Regions from separate parts of the Bacillus thuringiensis genome, predicted to be linked through region 1. Evidence: predicted binding sites of a transcription regulator. Region 1 holds the regulator's gene; each other region holds the start of a gene.

Region 1 (6,295 bases):
GATGTTTTGTTCTAGTTCTTCAATTTTTCGAGTGCGTTGACGTTCTAATTGTTTACGCTCTTTTTCTTCGAGATAATTTAATTTTTCTTGAGCTACAGTTTTTTGAACAGGTGCCTGATTTTCTTGCTGTTCTTGTTGTTCAAATGCTGCGCGTTCAATCATTTCATTTTTCTTCTCCACATAGTAATCGTAATCCCCTAAATATTCCTGTGCACCTTCTGTTGATAACTCAACCACAGTCGTTGTTACACGGTTAATAAAGTAGCGGTCATGTGAGACAAATAGAAGAGTCCCTGGATAATCAATTAAAGCATTCTCTAAAATCTCTTTACTATTTAAATCAAGGTGGTTCGTAGGCTCATCCAGAATTAATAAATTTGACTTTTGCATCATAAGTTTCGCAAGAGCTAATCGAGCTTTTTGTCCACCACTAAGGGAAGATACTGGTTTCAGTACATCATCTCCTGTGAATAAAAAATTCCCAAGTATAGTACGGATTTCTTTTTCAGGTTGCAGTGGATATTCATCCCATAGTTCATTTAAAACCCGTTTAGAAGATGTTAAGTTTGCTTGCTCTTGATCATAATAACCAACAGATACATTTGATCCGAAAGAAACATCACCATTTAATAGTGGTAACTTATTCACAATAGATTTTAATAATGTAGATTTCCCAATTCCGTTTGGACCAACTAAAGCAACACTATCTCCGCGAGTTAAGCGCATAGTTACGTTTTCAATTATAGGGTCCTCATCATAGCCAATGGTTGCATCCTTTACTTGTAAAACATCATTTCCACTTTGCTTTTCAATATCGAAGTGGAATGATGCTGACTTAGAATCACCTAATGGTCTCGTTAATAATTCCATTCTGTCTAGTTGTTTACGGCGACTTTGAGCACGTTTCGTTGTAGAGGCGCGAGCTATATTCTTTTGAACGAAGTCCTCAAGTTTTGCGATTTCATCTTGTTGTTTTTCGTAACGTTTCATTTCTTGCTCGTATAAGGCTGATTTTAAGTCTAAATATTTACTGTAGTTACCAACAAATCGTCTGCTTTCTTTATTCGAAATTTCATATACTTGTGTAACGAGTTTGTCTAAGAAATAACGGTCATGTGAAACGATTAATATTGCGCCAGGATAACCTTGTAAATATTGCTCAAGCCATGTTAATGTTTCGATGTCTAAATGGTTTGTAGGCTCGTCCAAAATAAGTAAGTCTGGTTTTGTTAATAATAATTTCCCGAGAGCTAATCTTGTTTTTTGCCCACCGCTTAAAGTAGAAATCGTCGTCTGGTGCGTTTCAACTGGGAAGCCAAGGCCGCTTAAAATGGAGCGAATATCCGCTTCATATTGATATCCACCTTGATCTTTATAATTGAGTTGCAATTGGTCATAATCAGCTAACAATCTTTCATATATAGCTTCGTTTGAAAAGTTTTCTTCTTTTCCCATTTCTTGCTCAAGCCTTCGAAGTTTTGTCTCCATTTGCTGTAAGTGGGTAAAGACGGTTAGCATTTCATCCCAAATTGTTAAAGACGTTTCTAGGCCGGTATTTTGAGCTAAATACCCGATTGAGACATCTTTCGGTTTTATAATTTCGCCACCATCATGTGATAATTCACCAGCGATAATTTTTAATAATGTAGATTTTCCAGCTCCATTCCTTCCAACTAATGCGATACGATCTTTTGTTTGTACTTCCAATTTTATGTTTGCAAGAATTGTTTCTGCACCGTATAATTTCGAAAGTCCATTTACTTGTAATAAAATCAATGTTTTCACCTCAAATAATTTCTTAACTTTGCCATGTTTATATTTCTCAATCATACTAAAAATAGTGTATAGTTTAAAATAAGAGAGAATACTTCTTCTCTTTATTATACAAGGAATTTAATGAGTGCTAAACTTCTGTATTTGATTAAAGTATATGAATAAAGATAGGAAGAGAGGAGAGGTCATATGGATCAGCAAAAGATTCCACAAGCCACTGCTAAAAGATTGCCTCTATACTATCGATTTATCCAAAACTTATCTCTTTCTGGTAAGCAGCGTGTTTCATCGGCCGAATTGAGTGAAGCGGTAAAAGTAGATTCCGCAACAATACGAAGAGATTTTTCGTATTTTGGAGCGTTAGGGAAAAAGGGATACGGATATAACGTAAATTATTTATTATCATTTTTCCGCGAAACACTTGATCAAGATGATATCACGCGTGTAGCACTTATTGGAGTAGGTAATTTAGGGACCGCTTTCTTACATTATAATTTCACGAAAAACAATAATACAAAAATTGAAATGGCATTTGATGTTAGTGAAGAGAAAGTTGGAACAGAAATCGGGGGCATTCCTGTATACCATTTAGATGAATTAGAAGAGAGATTATCAAATGATATACAAGTGGCAATATTAACAGTACCGGCTACAGTAGCACAAGCTGTAGCAGATAGATTAGCTGAAACGAGCGTGCATGGTATTTTGAATTTCACACCAGCACGATTAAACGTATCAGAGAATATTAGAATTCATCATATTGATTTAGCTGTAGAGTTACAAACATTAGTTTACTTTTTGAAAAACTATCCACAATAAAACGCAGAGGAAGCGACCTCTGCGTTTTATTATTGTTTCTTCTTTGTGAATTTAACTAATATAAGGCGAAGTGCCAAATTAAAATCAATTGTTGCCATAACTGCAAATAGTATTGTCCACACATTCCAGATTGTATCTGTCACGTTCGTAATGGCGAAGCGTGTAAAGATACATCCAAGAAGGAAGTATAGTGCAGCCATGAACAATGGTGAGTTTCTCATACAAAAAATCCTCCGATAAAGCCTTGCATTTTTTCAGCTTCTTTAATCATTTCTTGAATTTGCTCATTGCTCATAAAAATTTGCCCAATAGCGACTAATGTATTCATCGCAACATGAGCTGCAATAGGAACGATAATTCGCTTCGTTTTTACATATAAAAAGGCGAATACGAGCCCCATAGAAGTGTATACCAATAAGTGAGTAAAATCAAAATGAATTGCTGCGAATACAAGCGAACTAATGATAGCTGCAATAAAGAAGTTGAACTTCTTATAAAGTGCACCGAATAAAATTTTTCTAAATACGATTTCTTCTAAGATAGGTCCGATTATAGATACAACAATAAGGAACCAAGGCGTAGTTCGTGCAATTTCCATCAGTTTCATTGTATTTTCTGAACCTTGTTTAATTCCTAGTAGTTGCATCTCGATCATACCGGCAACTATTTGTGAAAAGAAAGCTAAGAATAATCCGATGAAAATCCATCCAATTGTAGCTGGAACAGAAGAGCGCGTTGAATCTAAATGCCTGTCACGAATATCTGTTCTAAGTAACCAAAGTACGATACATAATGCAACAAAGAAGCTAATAATTGCCCAGTGTCCCGTTATGATTTGTCCTTTTTCCTCAATGGTAAACCCTCTATTATCATAGAGTCCTGTTTTTAGGAGAAGTGGTAATCCAACAACGCCAGATAACTGCATTAAAATGTATGTAACGATAACCCACCAATATTGTTTTTTCAAATGGTTTAACCATCCTTTCTAACTATAGTGTATGAGATAAGTTAGGATAACATGTAAATATGCTACCTACGATATAAACCTCACTTAAATTATGTTTTTTTCGTAAATCCTTATTTGAAATTATAATAGAAGACAGGAGAAAGTTGTGTGTATAGCGAAAACAACTTAGGGTGTCCTTTCATATTGTAACATACGAGCAGTGGAAACAATGCTTCATATAGTAAAGGCGGTATTCTATATAGAAAGTTTATATAGTAATTTGCGAAAAAATTATGATTTTTTTACTTGCAAAAGAAATTGAGATTATTTATTATTATAAGTGTGTTAGCACTCGGGTGACTTGAGTGCTAATAAATAAAATTTACATAACAAAATGAGGAGGTTATTGTTCATGCTAAAGCCATTAGGTGATCGCGTTGTAATTGAGCTTGTTCAAGCAGAAGAAAAAACAGCAAGTGGTATTGTATTACCAGATACTGCAAAAGAAAAACCACAAGAGGGTAAAGTTGTTGCAGTAGGTACTGGTCGAGTGCTTGAAAATGGTGAGCGTGTTGCTTTAGAGGTAGCAGCAGGTGATCTTATCATCTTCTCAAAATATGCAGGTACTGAAGTGAAATATGAAGGTACAGACTACTTGATTTTACGTGAAAGTGACATTTTAGCAGTTATCGGTTAATTATATAAATCTTAAAAAATCCAAGGGGGTCAATTATTATGGCAAAAGATATTAAATTTAGTGAAGAAGCACGTCGTTCGATGCTTCGCGGTGTCGACACTCTTGCAAACGCAGTAAAAGTAACGCTTGGACCAAAAGGTCGTAACGTTGTACTTGAGAAAAAATTTGGTTCACCACTTATTACAAATGATGGTGTAACAATCGCAAAAGAAATCGAATTAGAAGATGCATTCGAAAACATGGGTGCGAAATTAGTAGCAGAAGTTGCTAGCAAAACAAACGATGTAGCTGGTGACGGAACAACAACTGCAACTGTATTAGCGCAAGCTATGATTCGTGAAGGTCTTAAAAACGTAACAGCTGGTGCTAACCCAATGGGTCTTCGTAAAGGTATCGAAAAAGCTGTTACTGCTGCAATTGAAGAATTAAAAACGATTTCTAAACCAATCGAAGGCAAATCTTCTATCGCACAAGTAGCTGCTATTTCTGCAGCTGACGAAGAAGTAGGTCAATTAATCGCTGAAGCAATGGAGCGCGTTGGTAACGACGGCGTTATTACTTTAGAAGAGTCTAAAGGATTCACAACAGAATTAGACGTAGTAGAAGGTATGCAATTTGATCGTGGATATGCATCTCCTTACATGATTACTGATTCTGACAAAATGGAAGCAGTTCTTGATAACCCATACATCTTAATTACTGACAAAAAGATTTCTAACATCCAAGAAATCTTACCAGTATTAGAGCAAGTGGTACAACAAGGTAAACCACTTCTTATCATTGCTGAAGATGTAGAAGGCGAAGCATTAGCTACATTAGTAGTGAACAAACTTCGTGGTACATTCAATGTAGTAGCTGTTAAAGCTCCTGGATTTGGTGACCGTCGTAAAGCAATGCTAGAAGATATCGCAATCTTAACTGGTGGCGAAGTAATCACTGAAGAATTAGGTCGTGACTTAAAATCTGCTACAGTTGAATCTTTAGGACGTGCTGGTAAAGTTGTTGTTACAAAAGAAAACACAACTGTAGTTGAAGGTATTGGAAATACAGAGCAAATCGCAGCTCGCATTGGTCAAATTCGTGCGCAATTAGAAGAAACAACTTCTGAATTCGATCGTGAAAAATTACAAGAGCGTCTTGCGAAACTTGCGGGTGGCGTAGCAGTAATTAAAGTCGGTGCAGCAACTGAAACTGAGTTAAAAGAGCGCAAACTTCGCATTGAAGATGCACTTAACTCAACTCGTGCAGCAGTAGAAGAAGGTATCGTTGCAGGTGGTGGTACTTCACTTATGAACGTATACACGAAAGTAGCTTCTATCGTAGCTGAAGGCGACGAAGCAACAGGTATCAACATCGTACTTCGCGCACTAGAAGAGCCAGTTCGTCAAATCGCAATCAACGCTGGTCTAGAAGGATCTGTAGTTGTAGAGCGTCTAAAAGGCGAAAAAGTAGGCGTTGGTTTCAACGCAGCTACTGGCGAATGGGTTAACATGCTTGAGTCTGGTATCGTAGATCCAGCTAAAGTAACTCGTTCTGCACTTCAAAACGCAGCATCTGTTGCAGCTATGTTCTTAACAACTGAAGCTGTAGTAGCTGACAAGCCAGAACCAAATGCACCAGCAATGCCTGACATGGGCGGCATGGGCATGGGCGGTATGGGCGGAATGATGTAATTCCGTTTGCCCTAAAAAACATCCATTTCTATATAGAAATGGATGTTTTTTTATGTTTTTTAGAAAAGGAAATGAATTTCTGTAGAATTTTGTCGCTTTCTCTCTTGACCATATAGATACTTCATTGTTAGAATCTAGGAAGATAATATAAAACGATCCTTCATATATCCTCAATGATATGGTTTGAGAGTCTCTACCGGGTTACCGTAAACAACCTGACTATGAAGGCAGTGTGTCTTATATTTATAAAGAGCGGAGACTATCTTTCTTTATAAAGCCAGACCCCTGCCTTTTCTTTGTTATGAGACTAGAGGCGGAGGACTGGCTTTTTTTATTATATTAGTAATGCTTTTCGCCAAATTGGTGAAAATATTTATATACGAGAAC
Region 2 (6,295 bases), 1.8 Mb from region 1:
ATTCTTTCTTTTTGAAAGTTGGAATTTGATATATTTCTGCACCGGACTCTTGTAACATTTGCTTTATTGCGCTTTTTTTATTTGTTGCAGATGCAAATAAAACTTTCTTGCCGTGCAATGCCTTGCGTTCTTTCCAAGCGATTTGATTACGTAAGGAAACGACATCACCAACAATTGTCATAGAAGGATTAGAAATATTTTCGTTTTTGACAATAGAAACAATGGTAGACAGTGTTCCTGTGACAACGCGCTGTTTACCAGTTGTACCCCATTCAATGACTGCTACTGGCGTATCTTCTTTTTTTCCTGCTTGTAGTAAGTTTTCACAAATTGTAGGTAAGTTTTTTATACCCATGTAGTAGGCAATCGTGTCGCTATTGTGAGATGAATTATATTTTCCATGATCGGTTAAAGGACCTTTTGCATGTCCGGTTAATAAAGTGACACTATTACTGTAGTCACGGTGGGTGAGGGGAATACCTGCGTAGCTACTAGCGGCGATGCTAGATGTAATACCTGGTATAATTTCATATGGAATATTTGCTGCTGCTAAAGTTTCTGCTTCTTCACCAACACGGCCAAAAATAGATGGATCTCCGCCTTTTAAGCGGACTACGATTTTTCCTTCTTTCGCAAATTGAAGGAGGTGTGCGTTAATCATTTCTTGCCGCATAGTATGATTCTTTGGCATTTTTCCGCAATAAATAAGTTCACATGTTTCTTTTGTATAATTAAGAAAGGAAGGGTTTAATAAGCGGTCATATAAGACGATATCTGCACGATTTAAGCACTCTATCGCTTTTTTTGTAATAAGCCCTTCATCACCTGGTCCTGCACCAACTAAATATACATATCCGTTCATATTCGCACCTCGTCTATTTTTATTTAAAAGGAAGCCAGAGAAGGCTTCCTTTTGTAAATTACATGTATATATAAATATCCCCGTCAATAACTTCTACTTCATACGTTTGAATACAACCGTCATCAGGTTTTTGAACTTCACCTGTTAGTAGTGAAATTTTCCAATCATGTAGTGGACAAAAGACGAATTCTCCAGATACAATACCTTCCGCTAATGGCCCGTTTTTATGAGGACAACGATTTTCTACAGCTCGAATATCGCCATTTGAAAGGCGGAATAGGGCGAAAGACATACCTTTCATTTGCACCTCTTTACCGATTTGAATAGGAAGGTCTTCTGCACGCATAACTTTTATTTTTTCTTTCGTTTGTATCATATAGGTCACAGCTCCTTATTTCACAGTTTCTACTTCATACATCGCTTTTAATGATTTCGTTTCTAGTGCTTGTCCCCATGCTTCTTTATATGTGCCACGAGCTTTTTGGAAACGTTCATTTAACTTAGTGACCATATTTGCATCTTGCAGTATTTCTTTTATGCGATCGAAGCCTAAACGTTCTGTCCAGTAGGCAGTTCGCTCTCCGTAAATACCAGTTTCACGATAATATTGCATGTAAGCTGTAGCGATGCGAAGGACATCATCTTCAGTAGGGACAATCATTACAAAATCAGCTTCACGTACTTCTGTACCACCATTTCCGCCAATATAAAGTTGATATCCATTTTCGACACAAACAACGCCAAAATCTTTCGTCAGTACTTCCGCACAGTTACGCGGACAACCGGTTACACCCATTTTCATTTTATGAGGTGTATCTACCATTTCTAATGATTGTTCAAGCAACATACCAAGTCTTAATGAATCTTTCGTACCGAAACGGCAAAAACGAGAGCCAACACATGATTTTACATTACGAAGAGATTTTGAATACGCATATCCAGAAGTCATATTTAAGTCAGCCCATACGTTAGGTAAATCTTGTTTCTTGACACCGTATAAGCCAATTCGGCTTGCACCGGTAATTTTCACAAGTGGAACATCATACTTCTTCGCAACTTCAGCAATTTTCATTAAATCATCTGCTGTTGTAACGCCTCCGTACATACGTGGAATAACAGAGAATGTACCATCGTGCTGGATGTTACCATTCATTCTTTCATTAACGAAACGGGACGATTTATCATCTTCATATTCTTCTGGAATCGCCATACGTAAATAGTAGTTTAAAGCAGGGCGGCATTTCGAACAGCCGTCTTCATGTGCAAAACCAAGAACATTTCGTACTTCTTTTGGAGATTTTAAGCCTTTCTCGTGAATGGCCGCTACGACTTCATCACGGGATAAAGGTGTACATCCACACATACCGGCAGATTGCGCTGAGGCATCAAAAGCATCTCCAAGTGTATGAGATAAAACTTGTTCCACAAGCGGACGACATTTGCCACAAGACCCTGCGGCTTTCGTACAGCCTTTAACTTCTTCAAAAGTCGTTAACTCTTGTTCTAAAATGGCGTGAACGATTGTACCTTTCGTAACACCATTACATCCACAAATCGTGTCATCCGCACTCATTGTAGCAACGTCAAGTTCACTCTCTTCACCAGCTTTGTGAAGAATGGAAACTGGTGTATATTCTTGTATATCTTCTTCTTTCTTTAACATGCTAAAGAGGCGTGTACCGTCAGCTGTGTCACCATATAAAACGATACCGACGACTTTATTATCACGAATTAATACTTTTTTATAGGAACGTTTACATTCATCAAAGATGGATATTGCTTTCGTTTGATCATCTTCATAAATTTGACCAGCAGAGAATAAATCACAACCAGCAACTTTTAATTGCGTACCGACGATACTGCCCGAATATCCATCAGTTTGTAAATTCGTTATATGTTTTGCTAATATCGCACCTTGTTCATAAAGAGGAGCAACAAGTCCATATGCGATACCGTCATGTTCCGCACATTCTCCAACTGCATAAATGGACTCATCATTTGTTAGCATATAGTCATTGACTACAATACCGCGATTTACAATTAAACCAGCATCTTTTGCTATTTGCGTATTTGGGCGTATTCCGACAGCCATTACGATTAAATCACAATCTACAACTTCACCATCTTCAAATTGAATGCCCTCAACATGGTCTGTACCAAGAATCTTTACAGTTTTCTTTTCCGTTAGAAACTTCATGCCTTGCGCTTCTAAATCTTCGCGTAATAGAGAAGCTGCTTTCGTATCTAGTTGCTGCTCCATTAAGTTTGGCATTAAATGAACAACATGTACGTCCATCCCTAAGTCAATAAGACCTCTTGCGGCTTCTAAACCAAGTAACCCACCACCAATAACAACGGCCTTTTTCTTTTCTTTAGCGGTGTCTATCATAAATTGTGTATCTTCAATTGTTCGAAATCCTGTTACACCAGGAAGAGTAGAACCTTCAACAGGTAAAATAAAAGCACTAGAACCTGTTGCGATAATAAGTTTGTCATATGTAAGAGTACGATTTTTTTCTGTGACAATGACTTTTTCTTCTCGGTCAATACTTTGAACTCTTTCGTTTGTATATAAAGTTATCTCATTCTCTTCGTACCAACTATATTCATTCATAATGATATCTTGCATATTTGTTTTGCCTTGTAAAACGTGAGAGAGCATAATGCGATTGTAGTTTGGATGCGGTTCATCTCCAAAAATAGTAATCTCATATGAATCACTATTATGTTTTAATATTTCTTCCATACAGCGTATGCCAGCCATACCATTTCCGATCATAATTAAACGTTTTTTCATTTTCGTTTCCCCTTTTTCTGTGAAATGTTGAACAAAGGATTATATTTCTATTATAGAAAATCAAAAAAAGGGGAGATGTGATATTTATCACATTTTTATAATGATTCACAAATTGTTAAAATTCGGATTTATTCGAGAGGGATGTGTATATTCTTTACCAAATGAAAAAACAGGACATAAGTATGTATACTCATGTCCTGCACTTGATTTATACTCTCGTAATTGCACGTGGAAATAAAATGTTATTTTCTAAATGAATATGTTCAAATAAATCAGACTCTAGTGCTTCAAGGCGTTGGTAAACAAGTCGATAAGTGCCGCAAGCTCCTTCTGGAGGAGTAAAGTCATTTGTAACTTTACGAAGCTCTTTAATAATGTTGCCTGCGTGGTTATGTTCATTTTCCAACTCATCTACTACTTTACGTAATTTCACATAGTTTTCTTCAATTGGATTTTGTTCAAATTCTAAAATTAATGGGAAATCTTCTGTTTCTTCTTTAATTAAATGTTGTTCTAATTCCATCTTTAATTCGTGAAATAGCTTATGAATTTGAGCTAAGTGAGGCTGACTTGCTCCGTGGACGCGTAATACTTTTGTCACATACGGACTTAACTGTGGTAATTCTTCATTTAAATAGCGATGATGCTTATTTATAACATAATCAATCAATTCACGATAAGAAGCATTTTTCCAATCAATTTCAGATTCATTTAATCGTTTCGTATTATTATAAAGTGTATTTAATTCTGTAAGTACTTCTGTTGCTGATAAATTTCTTTCATGAATTGCATCAATAAGTGGTTTATTGCCACCACAACAAAAGTCTATTCTATATGATTTAAAAAGATCACTAGCTTTCGGGAATTGTGTAACGATCTCACCGACAATAGAAGTTTCAGTAAATGCATGTTTCATATGAACGCCTCCATAAAGTTTGAATGTAATAACTAAATTAAGAATAGCGATAAATTAAAATCTATGTAGTGATTGAAATCACTTATTCTGTGTCGTTTTTGAGAATAATAAGAAGAATGTTATTAAAATAAGGGGGAAAGTAATAAGTGGTAATATTTTGCGTTAATAAAAAAGAAGCTTAGTAGAAGCTTCTTTTTTATTGCTATTTTTCACATGCAATTCCATCGCCATCACGATCAAGATGAGAGCTATAACCTGGTTGCCCTTTATGTAAAGGGGCTTTCCCAGCTGCTCTAACTGCAGCACAATTTTTGTAGTATGCACTACTAGTATTTCCTGAAGTGGGTTGTGTTTGAGTTTGCTGTGCTTTTTGCTCTTCTTGTTGTTTACGAGCTTGTTCATCAGCCTGACGTTTTTGTTCTTCTTGTTGTTTACGAGCTTGTTCATCAGCTTGTCGTTTTTGTTCTTCTTGTTGCTTACGAGCCTGTTCATCAGCTAGACGTTTCTGTTCTTCTTGTTGTTTACGAGCTTGTTCATCAGCCTGACGTTTTTCATCTTGTTGCTTACGAGCTTGTTCCTCGGCTAGACGTTTTTCATCTTCTTGTTTACGAGCTTGTTCCTCGGCTTGACGCTTCTCATCTTCTTGCTTTTGAGTTTTTTCATCCGCCTCTTTCTTTTCTAGTTCTTTTTTCTGTTCGCTATTTTTTTGTTCTTCATTGTTAGAGGCAACTTTTGTACTAGTTGCTGTCGTTTTTTCAGAAGAAGGAGCTGAAATACCTAATAGCGCAACAAAAATGACAAATAATACGGCTGTAATAATAAATTGTTTTTTCGCTACACCTGTCTTCTTAATAACAGATAATATTGCAAGTACAAGGAAGAATATAAATAGAATGAAACTTAAAATAGCAAAAAATTCGATGACTGGGTGTTCAGATGTTGTTGTACCGGTCACTATTAATATAATTGAAATCATAAAAAGAATAACGGTAGGACGACCATATTGTTTTGCTTTTCCATTTTTCTTAAAGAATGAAATGATACATAAGATTAAAAGAATAAAAGCAATAAAAAATAAAGCTGCACCAATATTACTCAAAACCTCCATTTTCATACCTCCATTTGTAAGATTTTCTTTATTGATTATATAGGAACTTATTGGATATTACACGTATTATATAAATTTAGAAAATTAATATTTTTACTAGACCTATAAACATTTATTTTATATATAAGGAAAAATAGATATATTTCCTATTACTTTTTGAAAGAGATTTCATAAATTATAGTATATCGATTGAAAGGAGGAGATTTGAATGGAATTTCAATTGTTGGTAACTTGTATATTACAAGAAGGTAATGCTTACTTTTTAGTAACGAAGGTAGACGATGTTATTACGTTAAAAGTACCGATTACTGCGGGAGTAGCAGGTTTATTTTTAGCTTTAGGTGTACCAAGATGTTCTTAATTTAAATCTCTATAGTAGAAGAGGAAGGGACATGCCTTTCTTTTCTACTATTACATAATGTAATTATGTAAACTTAAATATCATATTTGTGATAGCACGTTTGAAATGGACATGCATATACTATAATGTTTCATTGGATGTTAGCGGTGAAAGGTAGTTTTAATAAGTGCATCCAGTGATGTTTTTAAGTTATGAAAATAAAAGAGGTGCTATTATATATGAAAAGAAAAACATTGGATATTCCAGTTACA
Region 3 (6,295 bases), 240 kb from region 1:
AAATAATAAAGAACCCTCTTTATATATACAAAGAGGGTTTCATATTAAGTAAAAGATTGTGCAAGAGCAGGTGATTTAATTGGTATATGGCGCGGTTCTGCATGATTTTCTGCCAAAATTGCATCTACAATATGACCAGCTGGCTCTGGAAGATAGATGCTTTTCATTGCTTCTTTCATTTGAAGAAGCTTCACATCATCTTGTAATAATGCCTCTGTTTTTGCAAAAACCTCACTATCATCGCGAATGACAACTGCTGCTCCTTTTTTTTCAAAGTACATCGCATTTTCATTTTCTTGTCCTGGAACAGGCTTATATAAAATGACAGGTACTTGCAACGCTGCTGCTTCACTTAATGTTATTCCGCCTGGCTTCGTAATCATACAAGAAGTAACACGGAATAATTCATCAATATTTTCAACATACCCAAACACTTTTAATGCATCGGAATTTTGCTTCTGTAAACTTAATAAATCCTGTTTTAAAGCTTCATTTTTTCCACAAACGACAACTACTTGTAAATTGGGCACTGACATAAATGATTGGCATAGTTCTTTTACATTTCCTAATACCCCATGAGCACCTGCTACAATTAGTAAAATCTTTTTATTCTTACATAACTGATATTTATTATATATGATGTCTGAATTTACCTTTAACTCAAAACTACTCCGAATTGGAATTCCTGTTTCAACAATTTGTTCCGCAGGTACACCGATATCAACCATCAATTCTTTCACGTGATCCGTTGCAACAAAATAACGATCTACTTCTCGATGAATCCATATTTTGTGCACGCAAAAATCCGTTAATACGTTATAGACAGGAATTGAAATCCCTGTTTGTTTCTTCAATTCTGGTACCGCGATAATTGGAAATGTATTAATTACAATATCTGGTTTCTCCACCTGTAACAGTGTTTTCAAACGTTTTCTTCCAAAGTTCGCATACCAAGATGCTATTTTCTTATCATAAATTTTTTCTACCCCGTAATAAAACAAACGATATAATTCTTTTCCTATTGTATAACTTTTTAAATATAGATATTTTGTAATGTCAGTTATAAATGGATGTGATTCTCCAAACAAGTCGCATACAATAACATCTTCAATTCCTTTTTGGCGAAATGTTTGTTCTAATGTTTTTGCTACTTGCACATGACCATTACCGTAATGTGCAGTTAATATTAAAACCTTGGGGTTTTTTATCAAACAAATCCACTCCTAGCTTTTTGTTTCTCCATATTGCATATACGACAATAGGAAAAACATTTTCCTTAAAAATTACATAAACAGATTCTAATAATTCCCTTTTCAGCTATGTACCTGTCGTGGATATGCAAAGCATATAAGATTGACCCCTTAATCCTATCTGTGCTCATATCTTTACATTATACTTTCCTATAAGAGCTTTCGCAATAACTTACAAATGTTCTCTATTCCATGATACTCACTCTTTTACTTCTTAATTCTTTTTACTATTTTGATTTCCCTTTACAATTATGTAAATTTCTCCACTTATTCCGTACAAAATTATGGATATTCTACTTTCAGTATACTCTTTTATCAATATATACTCTAGATTTTATTGTAAAGAAAGCAAAAAGCCTAATCCAATATTTGGATTAGACCGCTTGTAAAATATGTTTAGCATGTTCTACATTTTTCTCAGTAGGTGGTTCTACATTTGCGAGTGGGTACTTGTGTCCAAGCGCCTCCCATTTATATACACCAAGCTTATGATATGGTAACACTTCAACTTTTTGAACATTAGACAGACTTTGAATAAAGCTAGATAGTTTTTGTAGATCCTCTTCATTATCCGTAACACCGGGAACTAATACGTGTCGTACCCAAATCGGTTTATTCTTATCCGATAAATAACGAGCAAATTGTAAAATATGTTCATTTGGTTTCCCTGTTAATTTACGATGCTTTTTGGAATCAATATGTTTCAAATCCAATAAAACTAAATCTGTATAATCCATTAAAATATCTAGCTTATTTTGGAATTCTGGTTCCTCAGAATAACAACCACCAGAAGAGTCGATTGTTGTATGGATACCAGCCTCTTTACACTTTTTAAACAACTCAATTAAAAAGTCTAGCTGTAATAATGGTTCTCCACCGCTAACTGTTATACCGCCTCCGGAGGCTTCAATAAATGGAAGGTAACATGTCACATCCTGCATCACTTCTTCAACTGTTATTTCTTTACCTTTACCGATTTCCCACGTATCCGCATTATGACAATATTGACAACGTAATAAACACCCTTGTGTAAATATGACATAACGAATCCCTGGGCCATCAACAGTACCACAAGACTCTACAGAATGTATTCTTCCTTTTACCATGTTACTTCCTCCTTTATTGAAACAGCCTCCCTTCGCTATATATTAAAAGCGAAGGGATACTTTTTTCATTTACATGCTTTCATGCATTGTACGGTTAATTACATCAATTTGTTGTTCACGAGTTAATTTAATAAAGTTTACAGCGTAACCAGATACGCGAATTGTTAATTGTGGATATTTCTCAGGATGTTCCATTGCATCCATTAATGTTTCACGATTAAATACGTTAATATTTAAGTGATGGCCTTCTTTTACTGCATAGCCATCAAGCATAGATACTAAGTTACGTACTTGTACATCATCTTCTTTACCAAGTGCTTTTGGAATGATAGAGAATGTATTAGAAATACCATCTTGTGCATCTTCATATGGTAATTTAGCTACAGATAATAATGAAGCTAATGCACCTTTTGTATCACGTCCATGCATTGGATTTGCACCTGGTGCAAATGGTTCTCCAGTACGGCGTCCATCTGGAGTGTTACCTGTTTTCTTACCATATACAACGTTAGATGTAATAGTTAAAATTGACATTGTATGAACGGAATTACGATATGTTTTATGTTTACGAAGTTTATTCATAAATGTTTTCACGAGATTTACAGCGATCTCATCTACACGATCATCATTGTTACCGTATTTAGGGAAGTCTCCTTCAATTTCGAAGTCCACCGCAATACCATTTTCATCACGGATTGGTTTTACTTGTGCGTATTTAATTGCACTTAATGAGTCTGCTACTACAGATAGACCCGCGATACCTGTTGCCATTGTACGAAGAACATTTGTATCATGAAGTGCCATTTCAATACGTTCATAGCTATATTTATCATGCATGTAATGGATAACATTTAATGTATTTAAATATAGACCCGCTAACCATTCCATTGTCATATCAAACTTATGCATAACTTCTTCATAATTTAATACTTCAGAAGTAATTGGTGCGTACTCAGGACCAACTTGTGCTTTTGATTTTTCATCTTTACCACCGTTAATCGCATATAATAATGCTTTCGCTAAGTTTGCACGAGCTCCAAAGAACTGCATTTGTTTACCGATTCTCATTGCAGATACACAACAAGCAATTCCGTAATCATCGCCGTAATCAGCACGCATAATGTCATCATTTTCATATTGAATTGCTGATGTTTTGATGGACATTTTCGCACAGTAGTTTTTAAAGTTCTCTGGTAATTGTTTAGACCAAAGAACTGTTAAATTCGGTTCTGGAGCTGGTCCTAAATTATCTAATGTATGCAAGAAACGGAATGAGTTCTTTGTTACTAATGGACGACCATCTAATGCCATACCACCGATAGATTCAGTTACCCAAGTTGGGTCACCAGAGAATAATTCATTATAATCAGGTGTTCTTGCGAATTTCACAAGACGTAATTTCATAATGAAGTGATCTACAATTTCTTGTACTTCTTCTTCTGTTAAAGTACCATTTGCTAAATCTCTTTCAATGTAAATATCTAAGAATGTAGAAGTACGTCCAAGACTCATTGCAGCTCCGTTTTGCTCTTTAATCGCTGCAAGATATGCGAAGTATAACCACTGGAATGCTTCTTTTGCATTTGTTGCTGGTTTAGAAATATCGAAACCATGAGAAGCAGCCATTTGTTTTAGTTCTTGAAGTGCACGCATTTGCTCAGATAACTCTTCGCGTAAACGCATTGTATCTTCGCTCATTACACCACCAGTTAAATTCAAATCAGCTTTTTTCGCTTCAATTAAATGATCAATACCATATAATGCTACGCGTCGATAGTCACCGATAATGCGTCCACGACCGTATGCATCTGGAAGACCAGTAATAACACCTGATTTACGTGCATTTCTCATTTCTGGTGTATAAGCATCAAATACACCTTGGTTATGAGTTTTTCTCCAATCTCTAAAAATACGACTAAGTTCTTTATCCATTTCGTATCCATAAGATTCACAAGCTTGTTCTGCCATACGAATACCACCATATGGTTGTAAAGAACGTTTAAATGGTTTATCAGTCTGGAAACCGACTACTTTTTCAATATCTTTATTTAAGTATCCTGGGTCATGTGATGTAATAGAAGAAACAATTTTTGTATCCATATCAAGAACGCCACCGTTTTCACGTTCTTTTGTTGTTAAATCCATTACTTGATCCCAAAGTTGTTTCGTTGCTTCAGTTGCTTCTGCTAAGAAAGATTCGTCTCCTTCGAAAACGTTTACATTATTTAAAATGAAATCGCGAACATCAATCTCTGCTTTCCATTTTTCACCTTTAAAGTTTTCCCATGCGTTTTTAACATTTTCTAATACTTGAGTCATCCTAATCTCCTCCATTTTTGATTAGTACAGGACTAAGATTTTTTATATAACAGCTTACACACTTAGAATACTACTTTTTTACGAAAGTGAACGAATTAGTTGTGACATGTTTGTGAAATGTTGAGCAAACTACTATATATATAGTGTTAACTTCATTTAAAAGTCTTTAAAATTAACCCTTTCCTTAATTGTATTTTTTTGGTATCCTTATATACGAGTCCTATTTTGTAATATAAGAACAATACCCATTGTAGAGCTGTAATACTCTTATCTCCTAATCTGTTATAGTTTTTATAACAGAACAAAAAAGTGTACACATGTTGTACACTTTTTTTGTTACTTCTATAAAACATCTCTTTTTCTATTGCCATCATAGAATCCGCCACGATTGTCTGTTAATGCAATTATTTGCTCTAGTCCTTCTATATGATCACCTATAATTCGAAGTACAGCTGGAGGATGACCTATTTTTGCAAAATGTTCACTGGGACGAATACGGTTCATCTTATCAACCTCAACACGACATACACATGCAATTTCAAATCCAGAAAGAAGAGCCTTCACTTGTGCTACACAAGGTGACAATAAAGATTTATATCCAATTGCTTTCAAACACTTGTGGCTAAATGCATTAGGTACCGCAATAAGTGAGCCTACCCCTAAATCCTTTCTATCACAAGCTAAATTTAGTGCATACTTAAATGCAGTTACAAGATGAAGTGGTACTCTTAAATCTAAATAATGATTTAAATCATTTAATGCGACGTCCTTTCCATCTGCTATAGCTTTTGTAAAAGGATATAACTCACTAGCTGGAATAACAAAATCACCATCTATAAATAACACAATTTCTCCTTTTGCAAAATAAGTTCCAAGTGAACGCCCTACATCGTTTCCAAGGGCTTCTTTATATATAATTGTTGTTGCGCCTTTGTCTTTTGCAATCGTTGCTGTTTTATCTGACGAACCATTTACGACTACGATGATTTCAAAAGGTTCAATTTTACGAAGCTCTTCTATAACGTTTCCAATTGTTTTCTCTTCATTTTGTACAGGAATAACAACCGATAGTTGCTTTCCTTTATACAAATTGGATGTAACGCCCCAGCCTTGATAAAAATCTTCAAAACTTAAAGTATGATAGACGCTATTCCTTTTCCTATTTCCATCATAATATCCCCCGCGTGTATCACTACTTACTATTCGTTCTGCAACTGCTTCTATATGATCACCTATCATTCGTTTTTCAGATTGAGAAAGGCTCGTGCCATATGCAGCATGTTCAATCGGTCGAAATTTATTTGGCGTGATAACATCAATAGCACAATGACGGCTAATTCTCCATTTACTTTGTGCTATACGTAAATGAGCTACAATAGGATTAACTAAACATTCATATCCAATACTTTGGACGACTTCTTTCGTCAACGCATGAGGTACAGATAATAAAGAATCTATTTTTAATTCTTCGCGCTCTAACATTGCATTTAATATTTGGCGCCATACTGTAATAGAATGTGGTTTTTGATTCTTTAAAAATAATGCGTCCAAATTATTTAAAACGATGTCAGTCTGATCATGTAAAATTGGATTAAGAAATAATTGTAATTTTGAAGTTGG
Region 4 (6,295 bases), 680 kb from region 1:
TGATGAATTAGAATGGCGCGGCGCCGTTAATCAGCAGACTGACGAAGAAGGCTTACGTAAGCTAGTAGAAGAGAAAAAGATTTCACTATACTGCGGAGTTGATCCAACTGGTGATAGTATGCATATCGGACATTTGATTCCGTTTATGATGATGAAGAGATTCCAATTAGCTGGCCATCATCCTGTTATTTTAATTGGCGGGGCAACAGGAACAATTGGTGATCCGAGTGGACGACAATCGGAGCGTCAACTTCAAACGTTAGAAGTGGTTCAGCATAATGTAGATGCGTTAACAGCACAAATGAAAAAGCTATTTGATTTTGGCGGAAATAGCGAAGTGAAGATGGTAAATAACTATGATTGGACACATGAAATAAATGTTATTGAGTTTTTACGTGATTACGGGAAAAATTTTAGCATCAATAGCATGTTAGCGAAGGATATTGTAGCAAGTCGTTTAGATACAGGTATTTCTTTCACAGAATTCACGTACCAAATTTTGCAAGCGATGGATTTCCATCATTTATACACGAAAGAAGATGTTCAACTTCAAATTGGTGGTAGTGACCAATGGGGAAATATTACGAGTGGTTTAGATTTAATTCGTAAGTTAGAAGGTCATGAGGCGAAAGTATTTGGATTAACGATTCCGCTATTATTAAAATCGGACGGTACGAAGTTTGGTAAATCAGCAGGTGGTGCGGTTTGGCTTGATCCTGAAAAAACGACACCGTTTGAATTTTACCAGTTCTGGGTAAATACAGATGACCGTGATGTAATTAAATACTTGAAATACTTTACGTTCTTAACGAAAGAGCGTATTGATGAATTAGCAGTGAAGGTAGAAGCGGAGCCTCATAAACGTGAAGCGCAAAAAGTGTTAGCGGAAGAAATGACGAAATTCGTTCATGGAGAAGAGGCGTTCCTGCAAGCTGGGAAAATTACAGCAGCGTTATTTAGCGGAGATATTAAATCGTTAACAGCTGATGAAATTGAACAAGGCTTTAAAGAAATGCCAACATTCCAGTCTTCAAAAGAGACGAAAAACATCGTAGAGTGGCTAGTCGATTTAGGGATTGAACCATCTAGACGACAAGCACGCGAGGACATTAATAATGGTGCGATTTCTATGAATGGTGAGAAAGTAACAGATGTGGGTACGGATGTTACTGTAGAAAATTCGTTTGATGGAAGATTTATTATTATTCGTAAAGGGAAGAAGAACTACAGCCTTGTGAAATTAGGAGAATAGTTTGTGTGAAAGGGATGGGAGTAGGAAGAATACTTCCATCCCTTTCATATACACAATTTAGACATAAAATAATCAGTAAATTTAGATAATTAAAAGGGTTATATTATTCTTCTGCCGAATAAATAAATTAGAGAAAATTACGGATAAAGTGAAACTTTAATCAGTGGGAGTTTTACTGCCCGCAAATAGCGGGATAAAAATAGCCCGAACCATGCTGGGCATGATTCGGGCTTATATTCAGATTAGTAAGCTAAGCTGAATAGACCTTTAATGTGTGATAAGTAACGAACGTTACTTGCTTCTTTCATTAATGATGCTGGTAAGCCTTTAAGTGGAGTATTGCTTGCTCCAATTGTAGCAACAGCATCTTTACGTCCTAGACTAGCAAGTGTTCCAGAGTTTACAGGTGCGAACTCTTCGAATGCTTTGCCTTCTAGTGCTGCGTATAAGTTGTATCCAATTAACTCACCCATTTGCCAAGCGATTTGTGCAGTTGGTGGGTATGGACGACCGTCTGGAGAGAAGACAACAGCGCTGTCTCCAGCAACGAATACGTCTTTGTGAGAAGTAGATTGTAGGTATGCATCAACTGTTGCACGTCCACGGTTAACTTCAAGACCTGATTCACCGATTAATGGGTTACCTTGAACGCCACCTGTCCAAACGAATGTGTTAGCAACAAGTTTTTGACCGTCTTTTAAGTCGATTTCATTGCCAGCAACGTTTGTTACAGGAAGACCTGTTAAGAATGTAACACCGCGTGCTTCTAGGCTAGTAGTTGCACGTTCGATTAAGTGATCTGGTAATACTGGAAGGATTTTTGGACCTGCTTCAACAAGAAGAAGTTTAACTTCTTTTGGATTTACGCCGTGGCTTTTTGCAAGTTTAGGCATAATGTCAGCAAGCTCACCAACTAGCTCAACGCCAGTTAATCCGCCACCACCGATTACGATTGTAGCATCAGCTTCGTTTTTCGTTTTCGCGTATTCACGAATACGGTCTTCAACGTGTTTGTAGATTTTGTTTGCATCAGCAGCAGATTTTAATACCATGCTGTTTTCTTCTAGTCCTGGAATACCGAAGTAAGCAGTTTTACTTCCTAAAGCAACTACAAGTGCATCGTAAGATAAAGTAGTGCCACCAGCTAGTTTGATTTCTTTGCTATCAACAGAGAATGACTCAACTGTTGCGATTTTAAGATCGATATCTTTACCTTTGAAAAGCTTTGTAAGTGGCATTGCAATTGCTTGCTCAGCAACGTTACCAGCTGCAAGGCGGTGTAGTTCAGTGATGATTTGGTGTGTTGGGTATTGGTTAATCACTGTAACTTGTGCTTCTGATTTGCTGTAATATTTACGTACGTTTAAAGCGGCAAGAAGACCGCCATAACCAGCGCCTAAGATGACAATTTGTTTTGACATAGTATGATATCCCCCGTCTTTACTAATTGTTGTTATAAGTTAAATTATTTATTGTTACGTTCTGCACTAATTTGAAGATATGCGTTCACAAAGCGGAACATTTTTTGTGCTTGTGGATCTTTTAGTAATTTTAATAGACCGAATAGGCCGATAACTTCAGTACTTTCGTCAGCACGATCTTTCGCTTCGATTGCAGTTGCAGCCATGCTTTTCACTGTATCTTTTACAGGTTCTACAAGCTCTGTAATTGCACCAACAGTGTCGCTTTTTAATACTTCATCAGTAGCAACAGTTTGAGCGAAGTCATAAGACTTAGTTAAAATGTTAACAAGCTCAGTTAATTTTGGAAGCTGTTCTACTAGTGTTGTTAATGATTCTTGTACCTCAGGTTTTAACAACTGATCAAGTACATCAAGTTGTCCTTGGCTAGCAGAAATTTGTACAGTTTCTTGTTCTGGCTTTGTTTGAGTCATAGTTTCTGGCATCTCCAATTCTCCTTTACGATAGCAATACTCTTATTTTTTATAAGTAAGATAGTAAACGTTTACGAAACTTTATGCAAAGTTTCACAAAACACAATAAAATGCCTTTAAATTTATGACAGCAAGTAAGCTGCAAACATAAATCTAAAACCATAACGTCTTACTTATTATTTATGAACTGTCCGATATATGGCTTGTCCGCATAATGGAAAAGCTCCGTTACCGGAAAGTGTATATAATATATATCCTATATTATATACTATATACACCTATGTTAACATAAAAATGATTCCTAATTATTTGATATTGAGTGTATAACGTAGTGCTGACAAGGTATGAAAGCGTATAAAATATTTTGTTTCAGTTAGAAATGTACATATATATATAGAAAAAAAGGAAAAAACGAACAAATTCATGTTCGTTTTTTTCTTTTTCCTATTATTCACCTTCCGCAATTAGCATCGATGTGTTACCTTCTTTTTCAAGATGGCATTCGCCCCAAGAACAAAGAGAGTCAAGAATGGATTCTAAAGACCAACCGTAGTCGGTAAGAGAATATTCTACTTTCGGTGGGACTTGGTTGTATACTTTTCTTTGAATGACCCCGTCGTCTTCTAATTCACGTAATTGCTGCGTTAACATTTTTTGTGTAATACCAGGCATGGAGCGTTTTAATTCACTCGTTCTCTTTGTACCTTTCGTTAAGTGACAAAGAATAACAACTTTCCATTTGCCGCCGATAACTTCTAAAGTCGCCTCTACAGGAATATTGTATTTCTTCATATGAAACCCTCCCTTTTTGAGTAAAGTAAGTTTAATAATACAAATGTTACTTTTTAGTACCTATAGCACTTTAAAGTACGTACTTTTTATTATGTTAAATATGTTTCATAATAGCACATGTAAGAGGCAAATGAGTAGTACGGTACTAAAAAGTGACTATGTTACTTTTTAGTGCCTATCGTACTTTAAAGTGCGTTCTTCAAAAAAAGAATGAAACCATTCATAATAGCATTTGTAAGTATGAAATATATGTTTTAGAAGATAAAAGGGCCTTTTTATCATACTATTATGATTGGATTTCTTGTAATAAGGAGGAATTCAATTGAGTTCATATACAGTATCATCTTCGGAAGTTCAGACGAATCGAAGAAGTATGTTTGCTTTATTAGCACTAGCAATTAGTGCGTTTGGGATTGGTACGACCGAGTTTATTAGTGTCGGTTTACTACCATCTATTTCGAAAGATTTAAATGTTTCGGTTACAACAGCCGGTTTAACGGTTTCCTTATATGCGTTAGGAGCAGCGGTAGGAGCACCTGTTTTAACAGCGTTAACGGCTAGTATGTCGCGAAAGACATTATTAATGTGGATTATGGTTATTTTCATTATTGGTAATGGCATTGCGGCGGTAGCAACAAGCTTCACTGTATTAATTATCGCAAGAATTGTATCTGCGTTTGCACATGGTGTGTTTATGTCAATTGGATCTACAATTGCGGCTGCAATCGTACCGGAGAATAAACGTGCTAGCGCAATTGCGATTATGTTTACTGGATTAACAGTTGCGACTATTACTGGTGTGCCAATTGGAACATTTATCGGTCAAGAGTTTGGCTGGAGAGCGTCATTTATGGCGATTGTCGTAATTGGAATTATTGCTTTCATCGCAAACAGTATACTTGTCCCATCTAATTTAAAAAATGGTGTACCTGTATCGTTTCGTGATCAATTTAAATTAATTAAAAATGGAAGACTATTACTTGTTTTCATTATTACTGCACTTGGATACGGTGGTACATTCGTAACATTTACGTATTTATCACCACTATTACAAGAAGTAACAGGATTTGAAGCAAGTACCGTTACTATCATTTTATTAGTGTATGGAATCGCAATTGCGATAGGGAATATGGTTGGCGGGAAATTATCGAATCATAATCCGATTCGAGCGCTATTTTACATGTTCTTTATTCAAGCGATCATATTATTTGTTTTAACATTTACAGCGCCATTTAAAGTAGCTGGATTAATCACAATTATTTTCATGGGACTATTCGCATTTATGAATGTTCCGGGGCTACAAGTATATGTAGTTATATTGGCAGAGCGCTTTGTTCCAAGTGCGGTTGATGTTGCTTCAGCAATTAATATTGCCGCATTTAACGGAGGGATCGCTTTAGGTTCTTATATAGGTGGCCTTGTAACGAATTCGTTAGGATTAATCCATACTGCTTGGGTAGGTGGTCTTATGGTAGTAGGTGCTGTGATTTTAACAGCATGGAGCATGACATTAGAAAAAAGAGATCAAGTAAAATAAAAGGAGAGAAAATAAAATGAAAAACTTACAAAGTAAAACAGTATTAAATAATGGTGTAGAAATGCCTTGGTTCGGTTTAGGTGTATTTAAAGTAGAAGAAGGACCAGAACTTGTAGAAGCGATTAAATCAGCAATTAAAGCAGGATACCGTAGCATCGATACAGCTGCAATTTACGGAAATGAAAAAGCTGTAGGTGAAGGAATCCGTGCAGGTATTGAAGCGACTGGTATTTCAAGAGAAGAATTATTTATTACTTCAAAAGTATGGAACGCAGATCAAGGGTACGAAGAAACAATTGCTGCATACGAAGAGAGCTTAAAGAAATTAGAATTAGATTATTTAGACCTATATCTTGTTCACTGGCCTGTAGAAGGAAAATATAAAAATACGTGGAGAGCGTTAGAAACACTTTATAAAGAAGATCGCGTACGTGCAATTGGCGTAAGTAACTTCCAAATTCATCACTTACAAGATGTAATGAAAGATGCAGAAATTAAGCCAATGATTAACCAAGTAGAATACCACCCTCGTTTAACACAAAAAGAATTACAAGCTTTCTGTAAAGAACAAGGTATTCAAATGGAAGCATGGTCACCACTTATGCAAGGTCAATTATTAGATAATGAAACATTACAAGCAATTGCTGAGAAACACGGTAAAACAACAGCACAAGTAATTTTACGTTGGGATCTTCAAAACGGAGTAATTACAATTCCAAAATCAACGAAAGAACACCGCATTATTGCAAATGCTGATGTATTTAACTTTGAATTAACAAAAGAAGACATGGAAAAAATCGATGCGTTAAACCAAAATCAC

The links. The regulator Rex, encoded in region 1, represses fermentation and respiration genes when NADH is low (regulators of the CRP and FNR family bind a similar motif). The targets are predictions, from matches to a motif close to TTGTGAAATATTTCACAA.
Region 2: a site for Rex is predicted at 3,735-3,752, ahead of nirB (NADPH-nitrite reductase large subunit). Genes of this name have one in related genera too.
Region 3: a site for Rex is predicted at 4,786-4,803, ahead of pflB (formate C-acetyltransferase). Genes of this name have one in related genera too.
Region 4: a site for Rex is predicted at 3,228-3,245, ahead of AC241_RS25225 (DUF1641 domain-containing protein). Genes of this name have one in related genera too.

The regions. Positions count from the first base shown of each region.
Region 1 is NZ_CP012099.1:252,531-258,825, forward strand. Features, by position in the region: gene AC241_RS01510 (ABC-F family ATP-binding cassette domain-containing protein) at 1-1,776, opposite strand, end outside; gene AC241_RS01515 (redox-sensing transcriptional repressor Rex) at 1,963-2,592, shown strand; gene AC241_RS01520 (YdiK family protein) at 2,622-2,813, opposite strand; gene AC241_RS01525 (CPBP family intramembrane glutamic endopeptidase) at 2,810-3,559, opposite strand; gene groES (co-chaperone GroES) at 3,951-4,235, shown strand; gene groL (chaperonin GroEL) at 4,274-5,908, shown strand; purine riboswitch at 6,049-6,150, shown strand.
Region 2 is NZ_CP012099.1:2,047,740-2,054,034, forward strand. Features, by position in the region: gene AC241_RS10745 (uroporphyrin-III C-methyltransferase) at 1-862, opposite strand, end outside; gene nirD (nitrite reductase small subunit NirD) at 921-1,238, opposite strand; gene nirB (NADPH-nitrite reductase large subunit) at 1,254-3,659, opposite strand; gene ric (iron-sulfur cluster repair di-iron protein) at 3,868-4,575, opposite strand; gene AC241_RS10765 (excalibur calcium-binding domain-containing protein) at 4,778-5,683, opposite strand; gene exsG (exosporium protein ExsG) at 5,892-6,044, shown strand; gene AC241_RS10775 (hypothetical protein) at 6,263-6,295, shown strand, end outside.
Region 3 is NZ_CP012099.1:492,636-498,930, reverse strand. Features, by position in the region: gene AC241_RS02575 (diglucosyl diacylglycerol synthase) at 45-1,211, opposite strand; gene pflA (pyruvate formate-lyase-activating protein) at 1,625-2,356, opposite strand; gene pflB (formate C-acetyltransferase) at 2,426-4,675, opposite strand; gene AC241_RS02560 (hypothetical protein) at 4,828-5,049, opposite strand; gene AC241_RS02555 (glycosyltransferase family 2 protein) at 5,018-6,295, opposite strand, start outside.
Region 4 is NZ_CP012099.1:4,862,553-4,868,847, reverse strand. Features, by position in the region: gene tyrS (tyrosine--tRNA ligase) at 1-1,252, shown strand, start outside; gene AC241_RS25230 (NAD(P)/FAD-dependent oxidoreductase) at 1,495-2,673, opposite strand; gene AC241_RS25225 (DUF1641 domain-containing protein) at 2,718-3,158, opposite strand; gene AC241_RS25220 (winged helix-turn-helix transcriptional regulator) at 3,594-3,938, opposite strand; gene AC241_RS25215 (MFS transporter) at 4,312-5,475, shown strand; gene AC241_RS25210 (aldo/keto reductase) at 5,492-6,295, shown strand, end outside.